DNA from 2 places in the Mesorhizobium sp. M0019 genome. Region 2 is predicted to be linked to the other one. Evidence: riboswitches for the same ligand, from Rfam matches in the RefSeq annotation. Region 2 holds a riboswitch; the other holds the start of a gene.
The links. A riboswitch is a leader RNA that binds a small molecule or an ion and turns the genes downstream of it on or off. The one in region 2 is predicted to bind S-adenosylmethionine.

Region 1: another riboswitch for S-adenosylmethionine. It lies ahead of metX (homoserine O-acetyltransferase MetX); the one in region 2 lies ahead of NKK47_RS12405 (O-succinylhomoserine sulfhydrylase).

The regions. Positions count from the first base shown of each region.
Region 1 is NZ_JAMYVK010000015.1:100,241-110,537, reverse strand. Features, by position in the region: gene NKK47_RS13770 (SDR family NAD(P)-dependent oxidoreductase) at 1-82, opposite strand, end outside; gene NKK47_RS13765 (DUF1330 domain-containing protein) at 275-637, shown strand; gene NKK47_RS13760 (hypothetical protein) at 723-929, opposite strand; gene NKK47_RS13755 (hypothetical protein) at 928-1,149, shown strand; gene metW (methionine biosynthesis protein MetW) at 1,201-1,815, opposite strand; gene metX (homoserine O-acetyltransferase MetX) at 1,874-3,043, opposite strand; SAM riboswitch at 3,136-3,213, opposite strand; gene hisC (histidinol-phosphate transaminase) at 3,352-4,461, shown strand; gene NKK47_RS13735 (prephenate/arogenate dehydrogenase family protein) at 4,468-5,403, shown strand; gene NKK47_RS13730 (DUF2125 domain-containing protein) at 5,538-6,539, opposite strand; gene NKK47_RS13725 (gamma-glutamylcyclotransferase) at 6,654-7,187, shown strand; gene NKK47_RS13720 (quinone oxidoreductase family protein) at 7,228-8,208, opposite strand; partial or broken gene NKK47_RS13715 (aldo/keto reductase) at 8,553-9,499, shown strand; gene NKK47_RS13710 (LysE family transporter) at 9,578-10,198, shown strand; gene NKK47_RS13705 (lysophospholipid acyltransferase family protein) at 10,226-10,297, opposite strand, start outside.
Region 2 is NZ_JAMYVK010000013.1:105,861-116,157, reverse strand. Features, by position in the region: gene chvE (multiple monosaccharide ABC transporter substrate-binding protein) at 307-1,371, shown strand; gene mmsA (multiple monosaccharide ABC transporter ATP-binding protein) at 1,471-3,003, shown strand; gene mmsB (multiple monosaccharide ABC transporter permease) at 3,000-4,292, shown strand; gene araD1 (AraD1 family protein) at 4,485-5,477, shown strand; gene NKK47_RS12415 (hypothetical protein) at 5,505-5,957, shown strand; gene NKK47_RS12410 (2'-deoxycytidine 5'-triphosphate deaminase) at 5,975-7,069, opposite strand; SAM riboswitch at 7,194-7,271, shown strand; gene NKK47_RS12405 (O-succinylhomoserine sulfhydrylase) at 7,342-8,532, shown strand; gene NKK47_RS12400 (glycosyltransferase) at 8,569-9,723, opposite strand; gene apaG (Co2+/Mg2+ efflux facilitator ApaG/CorD) at 9,950-10,297, shown strand, end outside.

The DNA.
Region 1 (10,297 bases), on a different contig from region 2:
TGAGAGCCGCCTCCGCGATCGAGCGGCCGACACCACGGCTGCCTCCGACGACGACGACATTCTGATTTTGCAACGATCCCATGGATCACCTCTCGTTCCCGGCCGCCGGACCATCCAGGCGCGCTCATCGATAAGGACAGCGCAGGTGGGTGGAAATCATCGGTGCCAGGCGGAAATATCTTTCAGGTGACGGCAGCCGCGCTTCGTTTTTGTATTCAGTGTCATTACCTCTGGGGTAATCGACCAGCGCATTACGTCTCGGCAAACTGCTCCCATCAAGCCGGTTGTCCGGCCTTCGACCACAAGGAGATACGCCACGACCGCCTATGCCGTCGCCCATATGCGCCAGGTCACGCCGGGGCCGCAGATCGTCGAGTACCTGCACAAGATCGATGAAACGCTGGAACCGTTTGGCGGCCGCTTCGTGGTGCACGGAGGCGAGGTGGAAGTCGTTGAAAACACCTGGCCGGGCTATCTCATAGTCATCGAGTTTCCCAACCGGCAGCAGGCACGTGCATGGTACGACTCGCCCGCCTATCAGGAGATATTGCCGCTGCGTACCGGCAATTCCCAGTCCGACGTGGTCTTCGTCGACGGCGTCCAGCACCCGCACAAGGCCACGGACGTGCTTGAATAGGGGGAATGATCGGGTACAACCGGCGTCTATGGTGCCGCCATCTATCTGGCGGCACCGAATTTGGATCGCGTCTGCATTGGCAGCTTCACCGCCCCTGCAGCACCTTGATCGCGTTGGACATGTCGCCGTGCGACAATGCAGCCAGGTAATCCGAGTAGTTGATCCTCCCGTTCGCGAAGCCGTTCATCAATCGCGTGCAGAACGTGTGTTCCAATCCGGCATCCGGGACGTTCATGAGCGCGGCGAGGTTTGCCCTTTCAACCTTGCCGAACCGCATCTTGAATTTGGTCATGCACCGCTGGATCGCCTGCCGTTTCAGCGCCGGGCTGCCGCTCAACGCGACTTGTCCATTCTGGAAATCGGTCTTCGACGTCGTGCATCCGGAAATCAAAGTGGCCGACATCAAAGCTATTGCTAATACTAACGTCTTCATTGCTTCCCCCAAACCAACCCGTTTGAGACCTGTTAAAGCAACAAAGAATGCCGGGCAACTTCATTGGATTGAAAATTGAAAATATGGTTTCTTGCGCAGGTCTGAGGTTCGTTGCTTCTGCCTGTCAAACCTATCGTTTCAGCAGGAATACCGCTTGCTGGCCGAAAAAGTTCCAGAACCACCAAGGCATGGAGAAACCGATCCGCTGGCCGTTGGCGTCGAGCGCGGTTGCCTTTTCCACTGTCGCGCCAAGCTCGTCGCACAGATTGACGAAGTCGCGAATGGTGCAGAAATGGATGTTGGGCGTGTCGTACCAGGAATAGGGCAGGTCCTTGGTCACCGGCATGCGGCCGTTGAAGAGCAGCGAAAGGCGCACCCGCCAGTGGCCGAAATTCGGGAATGAGACGATGGCGCGGTTGCCGATCCGGAGCAGTTCGTCGAGCACCAGCTTCGGATTGCGGGTCGCCTGCAAGGTCTGCGACAGAACGACGAAGTCGAAGCCCTTGTCGGGATAGAATTGGAGATCCTTGTCGGCATCGCCTTGAATAACCGACAGGCCGCGCGCCACGCATTCGTTGACGCCGCGCTGCGACAGTTCCAGCCCGCGGCCATCGACCTTCTTGGTCTCCTGCAGCAATTCGAGCAGCAGGCCGTCGCCGGAACCGACGTCCAGCACCCGCGACTGCGGCGGGATGAGATCGGCGACGACTTCGAGGTCGACGCGCTGGGCGCGGTTGACGCTCATGCCTTCGGCTCTTGCTCGGCACATGGTCCTGATCCGAACAATCCGCAACTTTTCGGGGTCATGCGCCGAGCCCTCTCGCCCGCGCGGCCGAGGCGATGAAGCCCTTGATGGCGGCGAACAGTTCCGGTTCGTCGAGCAGGAAGGCGTCGTGGCCGCGGTCGGTCTCGATCTCGACGAACGATACCGAGGCGCCGGCCGCGTTCAGCGCGTGCACGACCGAGCGGCTCTCCTCGGTCGGGAACAGCCAATCGCTAGTGAACGAAACCAGGCAGAAGCGCGTCTTGGTGCCGGCGAAGGCATCGGCCAGCCGGCCGCCATGGTCGGCGGCGAGATCGAAATAATCCATCGCCCGCGTCATGTAGAGATAGGAGTTGGCATCGAAGCGATCGACGAAGGTCATGCCCTGATGGCGCAGATAGCTCTCGATCTGGAAGTCGGCATCGAAGCCGAAGGTCAGCGCTTCGCGGTCCTGCAGGTTGCGGCCGAACTTGCGGTGCAGCGCTGCTTCCGACAGATAGGTGATGTGGGCGGCCATGCGCGCCACCGCCAGCCCCTTTTCCGGCCGCTTGCCATGCTCGAAATATTTGCCGCCATGCCAGTCCGGGTCGGCCATCACTGCCTGCCTGCCGACCTCGTGGAAAGCGATGTTCTGCGAGGAATGGCGGGCACCGGTGGCGATCGGCAACGCCGAGAAGACGCGCTCCGGATAGCTGGAGGCCCATTGCAGCACCTGCATGCCGCCCATCGAGCCGCCCAGCACGCTGAACAGCTGTTCGATGCCGAAATGCTCGACCAGCATCAACTGCGCCCGCACCATGTCGCGGATGGTGATGATCGGCAGGTCGAGCCCGTAGGGCTTGGCGGTGGCGGGATTGGTCGAGGCGGGGCCGGTGGAGCCGAGACAGCCGCCGATGACGTTTGACGAGATGACGAAGAAACGGTCGGTATCGATGATCTTGCCGGGACCGATCAGCACTTCCCACCAGCCCGGCTTGCCGGTCACCGGATTAGTGTTGGCGACGTGCTGGTCGCCGGTCAGCGCATGGCAGACGAGGATGGCGTTGGAGCGCGCATCGTTGAGCGTGCCATAGGTCTGGTAGGCGATCTGGAACGGCGACAGCAGCGTGCCGGCGTCGAGCTTGAGCGGCTTGTCGGCGCCGAAACGCAACACCGGGCTCGACGGCTGGTCGGCCTCGTTGTTGGTTTTTCGAGCGCGCAAAGCGACCATTACATCTCCTTGCCCGGCCTTCCGTTGTCCGCCGGTCTGGGCAACAGCCAGCCCGGGCAACAAAAAACCGGCCATGCCTTCGCAAAGCCGGTTACAAGATGCAAACGGCCCTTTAGCAAGTTGTTTAACGTGGCTGCAAGCCGACCGGCCAAATCACCACGGAACTGTCGATGCTCTTCTATGACTCGCGCGTGGGTTCGTCAACGGCAAGTTCTTGATCCCGAATTGCCGCCCCTCGACATTCCGGGCCACGGCTTGTATTTCCGCTGCGGCCTCCCGATGGAGGCATCCTCGACGGATTTCATGGAATGAGCCAGACACCGGATCAGACACGTCCAACGCCCCGCGCCGGCATCATGGACATCGAAGCCTATGTGCCCGGCAAGAGCGCGGCGCCTGAAGGTGTCGCCAAGGTCCATAAATTGTCGGCGAACGAGAACCCGCTCGGTCCTTCGCCAAAGGCGATAGAGGCCGCGCGCGCGGTCGCCGACAAGCTCGCGGTCTATCCCGACGGCAGCGCCAGGCGCCTGAGGGAAGCGATCGCCGAGGTGCACGGGCTCAACCCGGCGAACATCGTCTGCTCCAACGGCTCCGACGAGATTCTGGGCCTGCTGGCGCAGACCTATCTCGCACCCGGCGACGAAGCCATCATCACCGAACACGGCTTCATGGTCTACAAGATCTACATACAGTCGGCCGGTGCCGTCCCGGTAACGGTCAAGGAGACCGATGAACGCGCCGACATCCATGCGATCGTCGCTGCGGTGACGCCGGCTACCCGGATCATCTTCCTTGCCAATCCAAACAATCCAACCGGCACCTACGTGCCGTTCCAGGAGGTGCGCCGCCTGCATGCCGGCCTGCCGCGAAACGTGCTTCTGGTGCTGGATGCAGCTTACGCCGAATATGTCCGGCGCAACGATTATGAAGCCGGCGTCGAGTTGGTGGGCAGCGCGGAAAACGTGGTCATGACCCGCACTTTCTCCAAATTGGGCCTGGGCGGGGCGCGGATCGGCTGGATGTATGCGCCAATGCACGTCATCGACGCGATCAACCGCGTGCGCGGGCCTTTCAACGTCAATGCGACGGCGATCGAGGCCGGCATCGCGGCGATCCACGACCGCGCCCATATCGAACGCAGCGTCGCGCACAACGAGACCTGGCTAGCCTGGCTGAGCGAGCAACTAAGCGGGCTCGGGCTGCGGGTGACGCCGAGCGTCGGCAATTTCATCCTCATCCACTTTCCCGAGGACAAAAAGCATTCGGCGGCGGCCGCCGACGACTACCTCAGTGCACGCGGCTACATATTGCGGCGCGTTTCCGGCTACGGTTTTCCGAACGCGCTGCGCATGAGCATCGGCACCGAAGAGGCCAATCGCGGCGTTGTCGCAGCACTCGCGACATTCCTGAAAAGCTAGAACACCATGACCTCACCGATGTTCGAAAAGATCGCGCTGGTCGGCATCGGCCTGATCGGCTCGTCGCTGGCCCGCGTCATCCGCCGCGAGGGACTCGCCGGCCAAGTCGCGATTTCGACGCGCAGCGACGCGACGCTGGCACGCGCGAGCCAACTCGGCCTTGGCGACACCTATACGACGGATGCGAAAGAGGCGGTTCGCGATGCTGATCTGGTTATCGTTTCGGTGCCGGTCGGCTCTTCAGGCACGGTCGCCGCAGAGATCGCGCCGGCGCTGGAGAAGGGCGCCATCCTCACCGATGTCGGCTCGACCAAGGCGTCGGTGATCGCGCAGATGCAGCCGCACGTGCCTGATGGCGTGCACTTCATCCCTGGCCATCCTTTGGCCGGCACCGAAAAATCGGGACCGGACGCCGGTTTTGCCGAACTGTTCGAGAACCGCTGGTGCATTTTCACGCCGCTGCCCGGCACCGATCCCGCAGCACTGGAAAAGCTCTCGGAATTCTGGCGCCGCTGCGGCTCCAACATCGACACGATGGACCCGCAGCATCACGACATGACGCTGGCCATCGTTTCGCACTTGCCGCACATCATCGCCTATAACATCGTCGGTACCGCCGACGATCTGGAGTCGGTGACCAAGTCCGAGGTCATCAAATACTCGGCTTCCGGCTTTCGCGACTTCACCCGTCTCGCGGCGTCCGACCCGACCATGTGGCGCGACGTCTGCCTGCACAACAAGGACGCCATTCTCGAAATGCTGGCGCGGTTTTCCGAGGATCTGTCCTCGCTGCAGCGGGCGATCCGCTGGGGCGACGGCGAAAAACTGTTCGACCTGTTCACCCGCACCCGCGCCGTCCGCCGCTCGATCATCGAGGCCGGCCAGGACATCGACGTACCGGATTTCGGCCGCCAGGCAGTCGAACACCCGCCGAAGGGATAAGCCGCGGCAGGCCGATCGCAGGCCGGCCCGGCTTACAGCGGTTCATCGTTTCACAGAAACGCCGAACCGCTCTATCTCTTTGTTTTTGCGCAATTCCGGACGGAAAACCGTTTCACACTTTTCCTGGAGTTGCTCTAGTCGAGCGGCTTGATCTTGCCGAGCGGGATGAAGCCGAGCGAGGCCTTGCCCCTGACGATCTTCAGCGGCATCGACGGCTGGTTGCCGAGCAGCGCCAGTCCGGCAAAGCCGGTTTGGATCTGTTTCTTCTGCTCGGGGATGGCGGTGGCGAGGATTGCCGCCACGGCCTTTGGATCATTGAGCCTGATCGTCAGGTCGGCATTTATGAGACCGTCGTCATCGACCGACAGCGGTCCGGAAACGGTGATGCGCGCAGTTCCGGACGACAGATCGAGCTTGTGGATTTCGGCCGCCTGGCCGCGCAGGCTCTTCGGATTTGCCTTGATCAGCGTGACGCCGTTCTTCAGCGTCAGGTCGCCGCTGCCGTCGAGCGGCGGCAAGACGCGCCCGTCGATGGCCGCCGCGTCGATTTCAAGATCGGTGAAATTGCCGGCATAGTCGATGTCCGGGCCGTTTGGGCGCAATTGTCCGGTGGCGGTTCCGGCGCTGAACAGCGAGACGGGATCGGTGTCGTCTGCCGGATCGGTCTGGCCGGACAGGCCTTCTGCCTGCAGCGAGAGGCGCCTCGGCAGCGGCCAGGACAGCTTCATGTCGGCCCGCAGATCATCCCAGTCGATCCAGAGCGGGGTCATGCCGGGAACTGAGGTCCTGAGCGGCCCCCTGAGCTCGGCGGCAGGCGACAGAAGCCGCGTGATCTGCGTGGCGGCGTTGATCTTGCCTGTCGATGCCGCGACGTTGCGGCTGTCGTCCTCGTAAGCCAGGCTGTCGCAGGAAACGGTGAAGCTGAAGGGATAGCCGCTGACCGCGAGATTGGCGCAGTCGGCCTTGATGCCTTTGTCGTCGAGGTCGGCGACCGCCTTTTTGGTTGCGCTCTCGACCAGGTCCGCCAGGTAGAACCAGCCCGCGCTGTAGATGCCGAACAGCACGAGAATGAAAGCGGCAAGCCACAACAGGCGGCGACGTTGGCTGGGCGGCGGGCGCTCGTCACTTGACGTCATGCTGCGGCTTTCGTTAACGCGGGGTGGCACGGGTGGGCTGTCGCTTGCGGCACCAATAGGCAGACGGACTGAAACACCACCGGTGAGGTGGTCGTCACAATCAGGCTTGGCGATATGGGCGATTTTTGGGTTTTTGGCTACGGCTCACTGATTTGGCGACCGGGATTCGCGCATGTCGAGACGCGGCGCGCGCGCCTGCATGGCTACCGCCGTTCGCTCTGCGTCTATTCTTTCGTGCATCGCGGCACGCGCGAACGGCCGGGCCTGGTGCTCGGCCTCGACCGCGGAGGCTCCTGCATCGGGCTGGCGTTCCGGGTTCCAGGCGAGCTGCGCAACGAGGTCATTACCTATCTGCGCGAACGCGAGCTGGTCACCAACGTCTATCTCGAACGTGTGCTCAGCGTTCGCCTCGACAAGAGTGAAACGGATGGGAGCGGGACGGTCGAAGCCATCGCCTATGTCGTGGACCGCAGCCATGAGCAATATGCCGGTGCGCTCGACCCGGCCGAGGCGGCGACCGTCGTTCGCGGCGCCGTCGGCCAGTCGGGGAGGAATGAGGACTACGTGCTCAGCACGCTGGAGCACCTTGAAGCACTGGGTATCAGCGACCACTGGCTGGAAGAGGTGACAAGACGGATCGCGACGTAGCTTCTTTTATCGTTGACCATGATGTTTTCGGTGGTCTGGGCTACATCCTGAAAATCTGTTTTCCAAGATCGGCGCGATCCAGGCTGTTTGCCACGGCAAGCTTGAACTCGGTCAGCGCGTGGAGACCGCCGACAGGAACGTGGAAGCCGGGCTGGCCGAAGGTGTCGATAACCTCGCGTAGCACAGGCCGGTCGGCTTCGGCCGGCGGCGAAAAGAAATAGCGATAGATATTCGCCCTGATCTCGACGCCGCTCAGCAACACATCGAAATTGTGCAGTTCGAAGCGCTCGGCACTCATGCCGCCATTGATCACCATCTGCCCGCCGAGCGCCAGGGTGCGGATCAATTCGCCGCTGACAGGTCCGCCGACATTGTCGATAATCCCGTTCAATCCGGCGCCACCGGTGATATCCATCACCGCTTCCCGGATACTTGCCTTCAAGTCAGAAAGGTCAAGAATGGCGGCGGCGCCAAGCGTCTTCAGATCGAAGCTTTGGTGCGAGTGCCGCACCAGCGCGATGACGTTGATACCGCGTCGTTGGGCGAACTGCATCACCATTGTCGAAATCGACGAATAGCCGGCCGTGACAGCCAGCCACTGGCCAGGCCGCACACGGGAATCCACCAGCAGATCCCACGCGGTAATGGGGTTCACCATCTGCCCGGCGCGTTCGACCGGATAGCCGGCAGGCAACGGGATCAGCCATTCGGCGGGAATGGCCGCGTACTCGGCCCAGCTGCCATAATAGCTGAATGCGACAAGCGTGCCCGGTTCCAGCAAGACGTTCGCGCCGACGGCTTCGACGATGCCGGCGCCATGGTTTCCTGCGACCTGCCGGGGAAAATGCGGCTTCTTCGGTTCGGGATAGAGGTTCTGGATAAACAGGAAGTCGCCCGGATTGATCGAGGCCGAGACCATCCTGACCAGCACCTCGCCGTCGCCGATGCGCGGCATCGGCAGGTCGTCCATGTAGAGCACGTCGCGCGGCGAACCGATGGCGTCAAATACAATTGCTTTCATTCCGGTCTCCACAACAAACGATCCGGGGCAAACAGTCCGGGCTTGGCCAGACCGTGCCGAGATTTGCGTCGGCGCCGCGGAACCTATGGCCGGCCGGCAAAGGTCTGAATTGGCAGATTTGACAATCTATGTGCTAAACTTGCCAGATTGTTTCCTCAGAGGGTACTGGTTTGGAAATTCGGGACAGCGTCTTGAAGCCCGACACGGCGCGGCGGGTCGCGGTTTTGTGAAGCGCCGGCGGGCTGGAAAAGAGGCTATGCGTTTGACGTTGCCACGGTGCGACATAGGTTAGCCCGGTCGGCGGCTCCCACCCGCCCCAGCATGAATCACCATGGAGATCAGCCTTGCAGAAACGTCGTCTCGGTCGCACCGACCTATCCATCGCGCCATTGGTTCTGGGCGGCAATGTGTTCGGCTGGACCGCCGATGAGAAAACCTCGTTCGACCTGCTCGACCGCTTTGTCGACGCTGGCCTCAACGCCATCGACACGGCCGATTCCTATTCGCGCTGGATTGCCGGCCACCAGGGCGGCGAATCCGAAACCATCATCGGCCGATGGATGAAGAGCCGTGGTAACCGCGACAAGGTTGTCGTTATCACCAAGGTCGGTTCGGATATGGGACAGGGCAAGAGGGACCTGTCCGCCGCCTATATCGAAAAGGCCATCGATGCTTCGCTGAAGAGCTGCAGGTCGATACAATCGATCTCTATCTGTCGCACTGGCCTGATCCGGCCACTCCCTATGAGGAAACGCTCGGCGCCTACCAGAAACTGCTCGACAAGGGCAAAATCCGTTATGCCGGCGCTTCCAACCTCGACGCCGCCCAGTTGCGGGCCGCACTTGACGTAGCAAGCCTGCGCGGCCTGCCGCGCTACGAGGTGCTGCAGCCGGAATACAACCTTTACGACCGCTCGTCCTTCGATGGTCCGCTGCGCGATCTGTGCGCGGCCGAGGACATCGGCGTCATCACCTATTTCAGCCTCGCCAAGGGGTTTCTGAGCGGCAAGTACCGCAGCGAGGCCGACCTCGGCAAAAGCCCGCGCGGTGGCGGTGTGAAGGGCTATCTCAACACCCGCGGCATGCGCATTCTCTCAGCGCTCGATGCCGTTTCAGCCAGACATTCGGCCAAGCCAGCGGAAGTGGCGCTTGCCTGGGTCATGGCACGGCCCGGCGTCACCGCTCCGATCGCCAGCGCGACGACGCTCGACCAGCTCGACAGCCTGGTGCGTGCCGCATCGTTGCAGCTCAGTCCGGACGATATCGCCGAGCTCGACAAGGCCAGCGCATAGCCGCGCACGATCGTTCAAGACCGGCGCCGCTGCCTTGCCCTACCGTCCCTGCCTCGTCGCAGGATGCAGGGACGCCGCATGGCCGGACAGGGTCTTCTCGATCAGCAGCTATGGCAGCAATTGCTGGCGCTGGTGCTGGCATCGGCCATCGTTATGGGCAGCCCGGGGCCGGCGACGATAAGCGTCACCGCGGTCGGTGCTGCGTTCGGCCTGCGCGATTCGCTCCGTTATGCCTCGGGAATCGTTGTCGGGACGGTCCTCGTGCTTTTGGTGGTGGCGACGGGCATCATGGCCGTTCTCATCGCGCTGCCGAAGCTCGCAGCGCTGTTGGCGGTCGCGTCAGCAGCCTACATCCTCTATCTGGCGTTCAAGATAGCGACGGCGCCGCCACTGGCGGCACGCATTGGTGGGGCGGCGCTTCCCACTTTCCTGGGCGGGTTCCTTCTGGCCGTTGCCAATCCGAAAGCCTATGTGGCGATTGCCGCCGTGTTTGCCGGCGCGTCTTCCGGCGCCGGCGGTCTTGCTATTTCAGCCAAGCTGGCGGTCCTCGCCTTGATGATTGTTGCCATTCATCTCTTGTGGCTTCTCGCCGGCGCGGCTTTTGCACGTTTGCTGCGCAAACCGCTGGCGTCGCGGATCATCAATCTGGTGTTTGCCGTGACGCTGGTTGCAACAGCCGCCCTGGCTGCCTTGCCGTGAGCCTTTCTGGCATCCGCCGCGGGTGTCTCAGCCTTTCAATTCAGGTTTCGCATCCAGCTCACCAAGCCGTTTCATTGCCGTCGGCGGCATCGGCGGCGG
Region 2 (10,297 bases):
TACTCTTACGCCCGGCGCCCCGGCAAAATCCGGCAGCGTCGTCACTAGCCTAAGCCATATCAGTCTCGATATAGCAACCATCAAAGATCGCATTTGACAGTTATGGCAAAGCGACACACCCTTCGCGCGTCCTGAGGCTTGACGGTCGGTGACGAGGGAAAACTCGTATCGATGAAACCAGAGTCTCGGGGCCGATTGGGAGGATACCGGAGATCGATTGACGGCAGCGGCGCGTTTGGCGCTCCTGCACGATTGCGCGGCCCACGAAACCCAAGGGTACGCGTCCATCAACCAGGGAGAGTTAATGTGAAGATTGTCAAGACACTGGCCGCCGTCGCGGCCCTAGGCATCGCGGCCATGACGCTGCCGGCGCAGGCGGGCGAAGGCCTGATCGGCGTGCTGATGCCCACCAAGACCTCGCAGCGCTGGATCAACGACGGCGACGCCGTCAAGTCCCAGCTCGAGGCTCTGGGCTACACTGTCGACCTGCAGTACGCGCAGGACGACATTCCGAACCAGCTCAGCCAGCTGGAAAACGAGATCACCAAGGGCCCGAAGGCGCTGATCATCGCTTCGATCGACGGCACCACGATGGGCGATGCGCTGCAGAAGGCGAATGACGCCGGCGTTGTCGTCGTCGCTTACGACCGCCTGATCAAGAAGACGCCAAATGTCGACTACTACACCACCTTCGACAATTTCGGCGTCGGCGTCATCCAGGCCAAATCGCTGCTCAAGGGTCTCGGTTATCCCGAGAAGAAGGGCCCGTTCAACATCGAGCTGTTCGGCGGTTCGCCGGACGACAACAATGCGTTCTTCTTCTATAACGGCGCCATGTCGGTTCTTCAGCCGCTGATCGACGACAAGACCCTCGTCGTGAAGTCCGGCCAGATGGGCATGGACAAGGTCGGCACGCTGCGCTGGTTGGCGGCAACCGCCCAGGCCCGCATGGACAATCTGCTCTCCGCCAACTACTCGGACGGCAGCCGCGTCGATGGCGTGCTCTCGCCCTATGACGGCCTGTCGCGCGGCATCATCGCTTCGCTGCGCGCCGTAGGCTACGGCACCGCCGATCAGCCATGGCCGATCGTCACCGGACAGGACGCCGAGACCGCTTCGGTCAAGGCGATCATCGCCGGCGAACAGTATTCGACCGTGTTCAAGGACACCCGCGAACTCGCCAAGGCGACGGTCGAACTCGTCGACAAGGTGCTCTCGGGCGGCAAGCCGGAAGGCCTCGACACCACGACCTACAACAACGACGTCAAGGTCGTTCCCTCGATCCTGTTGACACCGCACGACGTCGACAAGTCGAACTATCAGGCCCTGGTGGTCGACTCCGGCTACATCAAGGCCGAAGAGCTGAAGTAATCGCGGTTACAAAGCCTGGGGTCCTGCGCAGGCAGGGCCCCTTTTCGTTGGCGAGCCAGCCCGGTATTGTTTGCGGACCTCGCAGGAGTGGTATTCTCAATGGCATCGACGATTTTGGAGATGCGCGACATCACCAAGACGTTTCCCGGCGTCAAGGCGCTGTCGAACGTCAAGCTCATGGTCGAGGAAGGCGAGATCCATGCCGTGGTCGGCGAGAACGGCGCCGGCAAGTCGACGCTGATGAAGGTGCTGTCGGGTGTGTATCCGTCCGGCACCTATGACGGCCAGATCATCTATCGCGGCGATGAGTGCCATTTCAAAGGCATCCATGACAGCGAGCGCAAGGGCATCGTCATCATCCACCAGGAGCTTGCGCTGGTGCCGATGCTGTCGATCGCCGAAAACATCTTTCTCGGCAACGAGCACGCCAGATACGGCGTCATCGACTGGAATGCCAATGAGGCGCGCACCAGCGCCCTGCTCAAGAAGGTCGGCCTCAAGGAAGACCCCAACACGCTGATCACCAATATCGGCGTCGGCAAGCAGCAGCTGGTCGAGATCGCCAAGGCGCTCAGCAAGGAAGTGAAGTTGCTCATTCTCGACGAGCCGACCGCGAGCCTGTCCGAAAAGGACAGCCAGGCGCTGCTCGATCTGCTGCTCGAATTCAAGCGGCAAGGCATCACTTCGATCCTGATCTCGCACAAGCTCAACGAGGTGAACCGGGTCGCCGACAAGGTCACCATCATCCGTGACGGGCGGACCATCGAGACGCTGGCCAAGAAGGACATCTCGGAGGACCGCATCATTACCTCGATGGTCGGCCGTTCGCTCGACGACCGCTATCCGCCGCGCGAGCCGAAGATCGGCGAGACCGTTCTCGAAGTGAAAAACTGGTCGGTCTACCACCCCATCCATGCCGAGCGGCAGGTCATCAAGGGTATCAACCTCAACGCCCGCAAGGGCGAAGTGGTCGGCATTGCCGGGCTCATGGGCGCCGGCCGGACCGAGTTTGCCATGAGCCTGTTCGGCCGCTCCTATGGCCGTCGCATCACCGGCGAGGTGTTCCTCAACGGCAAGCCGATCGACGTCTCTTCGGTGAGCAAGGCGGTGGAACACGGCATCGCCTACGTTACCGAGGACCGCAAGACCTACGGTCTCAACTTGATCGACCACATCAAGCACAACATCACGCTGGCCAACCTGCCCGGCGTGTCGCGCCACGGCGTGATCGACGATTTGCGCGAGCTTTCGGTCGCCAACGATTATCGCGGCAGGACCAATATCCGCGCCTCGAGCGTCTACCAGATGACCGGCAACCTTTCTGGCGGCAATCAGCAGAAGGTGGTGCTGTCGAAATGGCTGTTCGCCAATCCGGAAGTGCTGATCCTCGACGAGCCGACACGCGGTATCGACGTCGGCGCCAAGTATGAAATCTATACGATCATCGCGCGTCTCGCCTCCGAGGGTAAGGCAATCATCGTCATCTCGTCGGAAATGCCCGAACTGCTCGGCATCACCGACCGCATCTACGTCATGAACGAAGGACGCATCGTCGGCGAAATGGCGGCAAGCGACGCCAGCCAGGAAAAGATAATGCGCGCCATCGTCCGCGGAGAAGGAAAAGCATCATGAGCACCGAAAGCGCTCCCGGGCCGCAGACCGGCGTTGCCCAGGATCTACAACAGGGACCTCGCATTGCCGTCTCGGCGCTGGTCACCAACCTGCGCGAATACGGGTTGGTGCTGGCGTTGATCGCAATCATGGTGTTCTTCCAGTTCACCACGTCCGGAACGCTGTTCAAGCCGGTGAACCTCAGCAATCTCGTGCAGCAGAACAGCTTCATCATCGTGATGGCGCTGGGCATGCTTCTGGTGATCGTTTCGGGTCACATCGATCTCAGCGTCGGCTCCGTCGCCGGCTTCATCGGCGCACTGGCGGCGATGATGATGGTCATCTGGCCGCTTGGCCCATTGAGCAATCCGCTGGTGGTGTCGATCATCTGCCTGATCGTCGGTGGTGCGATCGGCGCGGCACAAGGCTACTGGATTGCCTATCACCGAATACCGAGCTTTATCGTCACGCTGGCGGGCATGCTGATCTTCCGCGGCATCTGCCAGGCGCTGCTGGGTGGCGGGTCTTCCGTAGGGCCGCTTCCCGTCGGCTTCAAGGCGCTCAGTTCCGGCTTCATTCCGGACCTGATCGGCCCATTGACGCTGATACCGCCAACCGTGAACGCCGCCGGCAAAACCATTGTCGGCAGCGGCCTGACGCTGCACCTGACGACGATCGTGATCGGCCTCGTCGCCGTGCTCGCCTATGCCTATTTCGGGCTCAGGGCACGGCGCACCCGCGAAAAGCATGGCTACGAAGCCGAGCCCTTCTCGCTGTTCGTCGTCAAGACCCTGGTGATCAGCGCGCTGGCGCTGTTTCTCGTCTACCAATTCGCCACCTATAGGGGCCTCCCCATCGTTCTCATGGTGATGGGCGTGCTGATCGCGTTGTTCGTCTTCGTTACCAAACGCATGACGATCGGCCGTCGCATCTATGCGATGGGCGGCAATGCCAAGGCAGCCCAGCTATCGGGCATCAAGACCGAACGGCTGACGTTGATGGTGTTCGTCAATATGGGCGTGCTGTCGGCACTCGGCGGCCTGATTATCGCAGCGCGCCTGGGGCAGGCTGTGCCGGCGGCCGGCCTCGGCAGCGAGCTCGACGTCATCGCCGCGGTGTTCATCGGTGGCGCTTCGGCGATGGGCGGCGTCGGCCAGGTGATCGGCGCGGTGGTCGGCGGCTTCATCATGGGCGTCATGAACAACGGCATGTCGATCATGGGCGTCAATGTCGATTGGCAGCAGGTGGTCAAAGGCCTGGTGCTGCTCGGCGCCGTCGTCTTCGACGTCTACAACAAGAACAAGGCTTGAGAGGCAACCAGGAGGCATACGGGTCACATCGCGGCGCTGCCGGGCGGCGCAAAGAAGTCCCCCCCGAGGGACCTGATCCGCGAGCGCAATCCGGACGAAGAATTTCAACCGAGGCGCGGACAGGGTCCGGGCCGCGCGGGGCAGGGTTTGCCGAGAAAGGGCAGGCCAGCCCACAATTCAGAGAGGGTTACCATGCTGATCTCACAAATCCTCGACGACGCCGAGACGATCCGCGTCGTTGCCCGCAACGGCGGCAAGACCCGCGTCATCAACGGCGCCCGCAGCGTCTATTCGCTGGCGATGGAAGCCGCGCGTACCGGCAGCGGGCTTGTCGCCCTGATCGAGCGCAAGGGCTTCGGCGAAACCGTCGATCTCGACGCAGCCTACAAGAAGGGCCGGCTGCTGTCGCCGATCAACCATCCCGATCCGGCGCATCTCCATCTCACCGGCACCGGGCTGACGCATCTCGGCTCCGCCGCGACCCGCGATTCCATGCACAAGAAGCTCAGCACGGACGGCGAGGAACAGCTGACCGATTCCATGAAGATGTTCCGCATGGGGCTTGAGGGCGGCAAGCCGGCGAAAGGCCAGACCGGCGTGCAGCCGGAATGGTTCTACAAGGGCAACGGCACCATGGCAGTAGCGCCCGGGGCGGCGCTTATGTCGCCCGCCTTCGCTCAGGATGCCGGCGAGGAGCCGGAAATTGCCGGCATCTATGTGATCGGTGACGACGGCGCCCCGTTCCGTGTCGGCTTCACCCTGTCGAACGAGTTTTCCGACCACGTCACCGAGCGTGTGAACTACCTCTTCCTCGCCCATTCCAAGCTGCGCAACGCCTCGTTCGGGCCGGAGATCCTGATCGGCGACCTGCCGTCCGACATCCGCGGCGCTTCACGCATCCTGCGCGACGGCAAGCTGCTTTGGGAAAAGCCGTTCCTGTCGGGCGAGGCGAACATGTCGCACACCATTGGCAATCTCGAGCATCACCACTTCAAATACTCGGCCTTCCGCCAGCCGGGCGACGTGCATGTGCACATGTTCGGCACGGCGACGCTGTCCTTCGCCGACGGCATCAGGACCGAGGCCGGCGACGTATTCGAAATCGAGGCGCAGGATTTCGGCCTGCCTTTGCGCAACCCGCTTGAAATCGAGCAGCCGGTGAAGGTGGCGGTGAAGGCGTTGTAAACTGGTGACATAATTCAGGGGCGAGAAATGAACGGCCTGCGGATTGGCACTGTGTTCGTAAGTTTAGTCCTGTTCCTCGCCTATTTCTCCCCAGCGGCTTACAGCGCCGGACAATGCAGCGCAAAATCCTATCGCGAGGCCCGGATGTCGATGACTAACCGGCTTCTGGCCACCGGCTATTCGAAATCGCAAGTGAGCTTTCTGATGCGCAACGCGGATCGCATGACGTCCGCACTCCGCGCTGACAGACTGAACGACAATGGCAGAGCCTGCGGTGTCGACTCCGCCAGAGCCCATGTGCTGGGATGTATCGACAAGCAGTTGTTCCCCTTGCAGTCCAGCTCAAGCGCCTCACTTGACGACGAGAAGCAAACCAGAGGATTTTGGGGGAAGAAGCGATTGGCAGTGCGAGAACTGCTCTTTATCGGTCAGTTTCATGGCTGCCTTGGCGCCGCGAAAGAATATCTGTTTCGCGGCTGACGGAATTGCGAACAAGCTCAGCGCGCGGCGCGGAAATGCTTGGACAATTTCAGACCCTGCGCCTGATAGTTCGAGCCTAGATCTGTGCCGTAGAGCGCCCGCGGCCGTTTCAGCATGTGCTCGTAGACCAACCGTCCAACGATCTGGCCGTGATCGAGGATGAACGGCACTTCGTGGCTACGCACCTCGAGCACCGCCCGGCTGCCGGTGCCGCCCGACGCCGAATGGCCGAAACCCGGATCGAAGAAGCCGGCATAGTGGACGCGGAATTCGCCGACCAGCGGGTCGAAAGGCGTCATTTCGGCGGCGTAGAGTGGCGGCACATGCACCGCCTCGCGCGACACCAGAATATAGAATTCGTCCGGATCGAGCACCAGCTCGCCGGCACCGCTCTTGTAGAGCGGCTCCCAGAAATCGACCACATCCTGCGCGGCGCGCTTGTCGACGTCGACCAGGCCGGTGTGGTGCTTGCCGCGATAGCCGACCAGCCCGTCCTTGTCGCCGTCGAGATCGATCGACAGCGCGATGCCGCCGCCTGAGATGTTGGGCGGTTCGGTGGCGACCAGCATCTCGGCGCGGTGCAACTCGTGCAGCTCGCTTTCCGACAAGAGCGCATTGCCGGTGCGGAACCTGATCTGCGACAGCCGCGAGCCGGTCCGCACGACGATCGGGAAAGTGCGCGGGCTGACCTCCAGATAGAGCGGGCCTTCATAGCCGGCGGCGATCTTGTCGAACTCGTGGCCACGGTCGGTCATTACCCGGGTGAAGATATCGAGCCGTCCGGTCGAGCTTTTCGGGTTGGCGGAGGCGGAAATATGGGCGGGCAGCGCCAGGTTTTCGAGCAGCGGCACGATGTAGACGCAGCCGGTTTCCAGCACGGCACCTTCGGCGAGGTTGATCTCGTGCAGCTTCAGCCGGTCGAGCTTGTCGACAACCCTGTGGTCCGGGCCGGGCAAGAAGGAAGCGCGCACCCGCCAGGCCTTGTCGCCGAGCCTGAGGTCAAGGCTGGCCGGCTGGATCTGATCGGCATCGAGCGTGCGCGGCGATTTCAGCGCGCCCGTCTGGAACAGCGCGGAAATATCCTGATCGGGAAGAATGCCTGTCTGCCGCAAGGGTCTGGCTCCGTTCGAACGCCGGGCGAGGTCTTGTTCTGTCGCAGGACGCCTTTGGCACCTGCTTGGTACAACCCTCTTAATCATGCCGGCAATTGACGCAAGCGTGGCGCGGGTCTAAAGCTCGTTATCCCGTGGTGATTTGGCCGGTCGGCTTGCAGCCACGTTAAACAAGTCGCTAAAGGACCGTCGGGCCGCAAGGCCATATGGACCGGTTGCGACTTTCGCGACCGGTTTTTTGTTGTTTGGACCAATTTTGGTGTTTGGATGGAATGATGACCAAGAAGCGCGACTGGAAGCCTCAGACCGCACTCGTGCATGCCGGGACGCTGCGTTCCGGCTTCGGCGAGACCTCCGAGGCGATGTATCTCACCCAAGGCTATGTCTACGAGACGGCGCAAGCGGCGGAGGCCCGCTTCAAGGGCGAGGAGCCGGGCTTCATCTATTCGCGCTATGCCAATCCGACGGTCGACATGTTTGAGAAACGCATGTGCGCGCTGGAAGGAGCCGAGGACGCGCGCGCCACGGCATCCGGCATGGCGGCGGTGACGGCAGCACTGCTGTGCAGCGCCAAGGCGGGCGACCATATCGTGGCGGCGCGCGCGCTGTTCGGCTCCTGCCGCTGGGTGGTCGAGACGCTGGCGCCGAAATACGGCATTGAGGCAACGCTGGTCGACGGCACCGACATCGCCAATTGGGAAAAGGCGGTCAAGCCCAACACCAAACTGTTTTTCCTGGAAAGCCCTACCAATCCAACGCTGGAGGTAGTCGACATTGCCGCCGTCGCGGCACTTGCCAATTCGATCGGCGCCAGGCTGATCGTCGACAATGTCTTCGCTACGCCCTTGCAGCAGAAACCCCTGCAGCTTGGCGCCCACATCGTCGTCTATTCGGCCACGAAGCATATTGACGGCCAGGGGCGCTGTCTTGGCGGCATCGTTCTGTCGGACAAGAAATGGATCGACGAGAACCTGCATGACTATTTCCGCCACACCGGCCCAAGCCTCTCGCCCTTCAATGCCTGGACGCTGCTGAAAGGCCTGGAGACGCTGCCGCTACGCGTACGCCAGCAGACGGAAAGTGCCGGCCGCATCGCGGATTTCCTGGCCGAGCGCCCGCAAATCGCCCGCGTCATCTATCCCGGCCGCGCCGACCACCCGCAAGCGGCCGTGGTCCAGAAGCAGATGTCGGGCGGCTCGACGCTGATTTGCCTCGATGTGAAGGGCGGCAAGCAGGCGGCCTTTGCCTTCCAGAACGCACTCGAGGTCGTGCTGATTTCCAACAATCTCGGCGACGCCAAGAGCCTGATCACCCATCCGGCGACGACGACGCACAAGAACTTGACCGATGAGGCCCGCGCCGAGCTCGGCATCGGACCGGGAACGCTCAGGCTGTCAGTTGGCCTTGAGGACGCCGACGACCTGCTCGAAGACATCGAGCAGGCACTGAGAGTTGCCGGATAAGGGCTGGCCGAATAGAGGCGAGCGGGGACGCGCCGATCAGGCGCCGGACGGGGTCTCTTCCAGCTCTGCGACGGCCTTGGTCTGGATAGTCATCACATTGCCGCGCCAGTCGACGGCGCCGCTCAGCCATCCGCGCGCCCAAATGGCGGGAAGCATCAGGTCTCGCGCCATCATCGCCAGGATGGTGCGCAGCGACAGGTGCCATCCCTTGGCCGAGGCCAAGGCGCATTCCGGCAGGTAGGCCGCGACCAGCACGGCGATGGCGGTTGCCGGCAGGCTGACGCCGGCGTCAGCCGCCGCGATCAGCGCAAGCACCAGCGGCGGCGCTGCGCCGATCAGGATCTCGGGGGCGAAGAACAGCGCGAAGGTGACGCGGCGCAGCCGCGCCCAGCGCGCCTGCCGCGACCAGATCTCGCCAAACGTGCGCCGGCCGAGCGGCTGTTCGAAGGGCGAGGCGACAAGATTGACCCGCAGTCCGAACCCGTTGACCAGCTTGGTCGCGGCGGCGTCTTCGGCGATCTCGGCAGCAAGCGCGCAGATGCCGCCATTGGCGTCGAGCATCGGCTTATTCCACAACATGCTCTTGCCCTGCGCGAAGCCGAGGCCGAGCGCCTCTCCGGCGTACTGCCAGCGTGCCTGCAGCGTGTTGAGAAAGGTGCATTCGACCTCCCCCCAGAAGCCGTCCGGCCGCGAGCCGATCGGCGTCGAGCAGACGAGGCCGGTGTCGTGCCGCCACGCCGCCATCAGGTGCTGGACGTAGTCGCTCGGCATAAGCACGTTGGAATCGGCAAGGATGACCCAGCTATAATGCGCCGCTTCCCAACCCTTCACGCAATTGTTGAGTTTTGGATTGCCGCTGATGCGGTCGTCACCGACTAGAAGGCGGGCGCGAATAGCTGGAAAGCGCGCCATTGCGGCGGTGATCGGCTTGACCACCGGGTCGTCGGCATGGGCAACGCAGAAGATGAGTTCGTAGCGCGCCCAGTCGAGTGAGAAGGCGCGCTCCAGCGTCTCTTCGGCAAACGGCTCGACGCCGCGCGCCGGGATGACGATCGATACCGGCGGCGCGTTGGCCGCGGGCGGTGCGATCCTGCCTGGTCGCTTCAGCTTCAGCGAAGCTAACAGGATGCTGGCGAGATTTGAAAGAAGGAGGGCTATGGAAAGGAGGGCGGCTGCGAATGTCGGTTCCATCGAGATCTGGTCACTCCAGAAGTGCCGGCCGCATGACGGCCGTTTTCAACAATTCGACAGAACGCTGAGTCGCCCGGCACAAGCCTGCACACCATCATTGTCATGTGTCACTTAAATGACATTGTTTTTCGGCACCTGCCCTCGAGTCGGGCAAGAAGATGACGCGCATCGTTGATCAAACTGCGCTGAGCGTCGAAGTTCCATCTACATTGCTTTGGAGCAGTTTATGTACAGCGCCGTCACCCGCAACATCGAAGTGCAGGTCAGGCCGTTCTATCTGGAGGATCACTCCGACCCGCCGCAAAACCGTTATGTCTGGGGATATCAGGTGACCATCGACAATCAGTCGGATGAGTTCGTGCAGCTTCTGTCGCGCTACTGGCACATTACCGACGGCACCGGCAAGGTCGAGGAAGTGCGCGGCCCCGGGGTCGTCGGCGAGCAACCCGGACTCAACCCCGGCGACAGCTATCAGTATACGTCTGGATGCCCGCTCTCGACGCCGTCCGGCATCATGGTCGGGCACTACACCATGCGCAACAAGCGGGGCGAGACGTTCGACGTCGCCATCCCC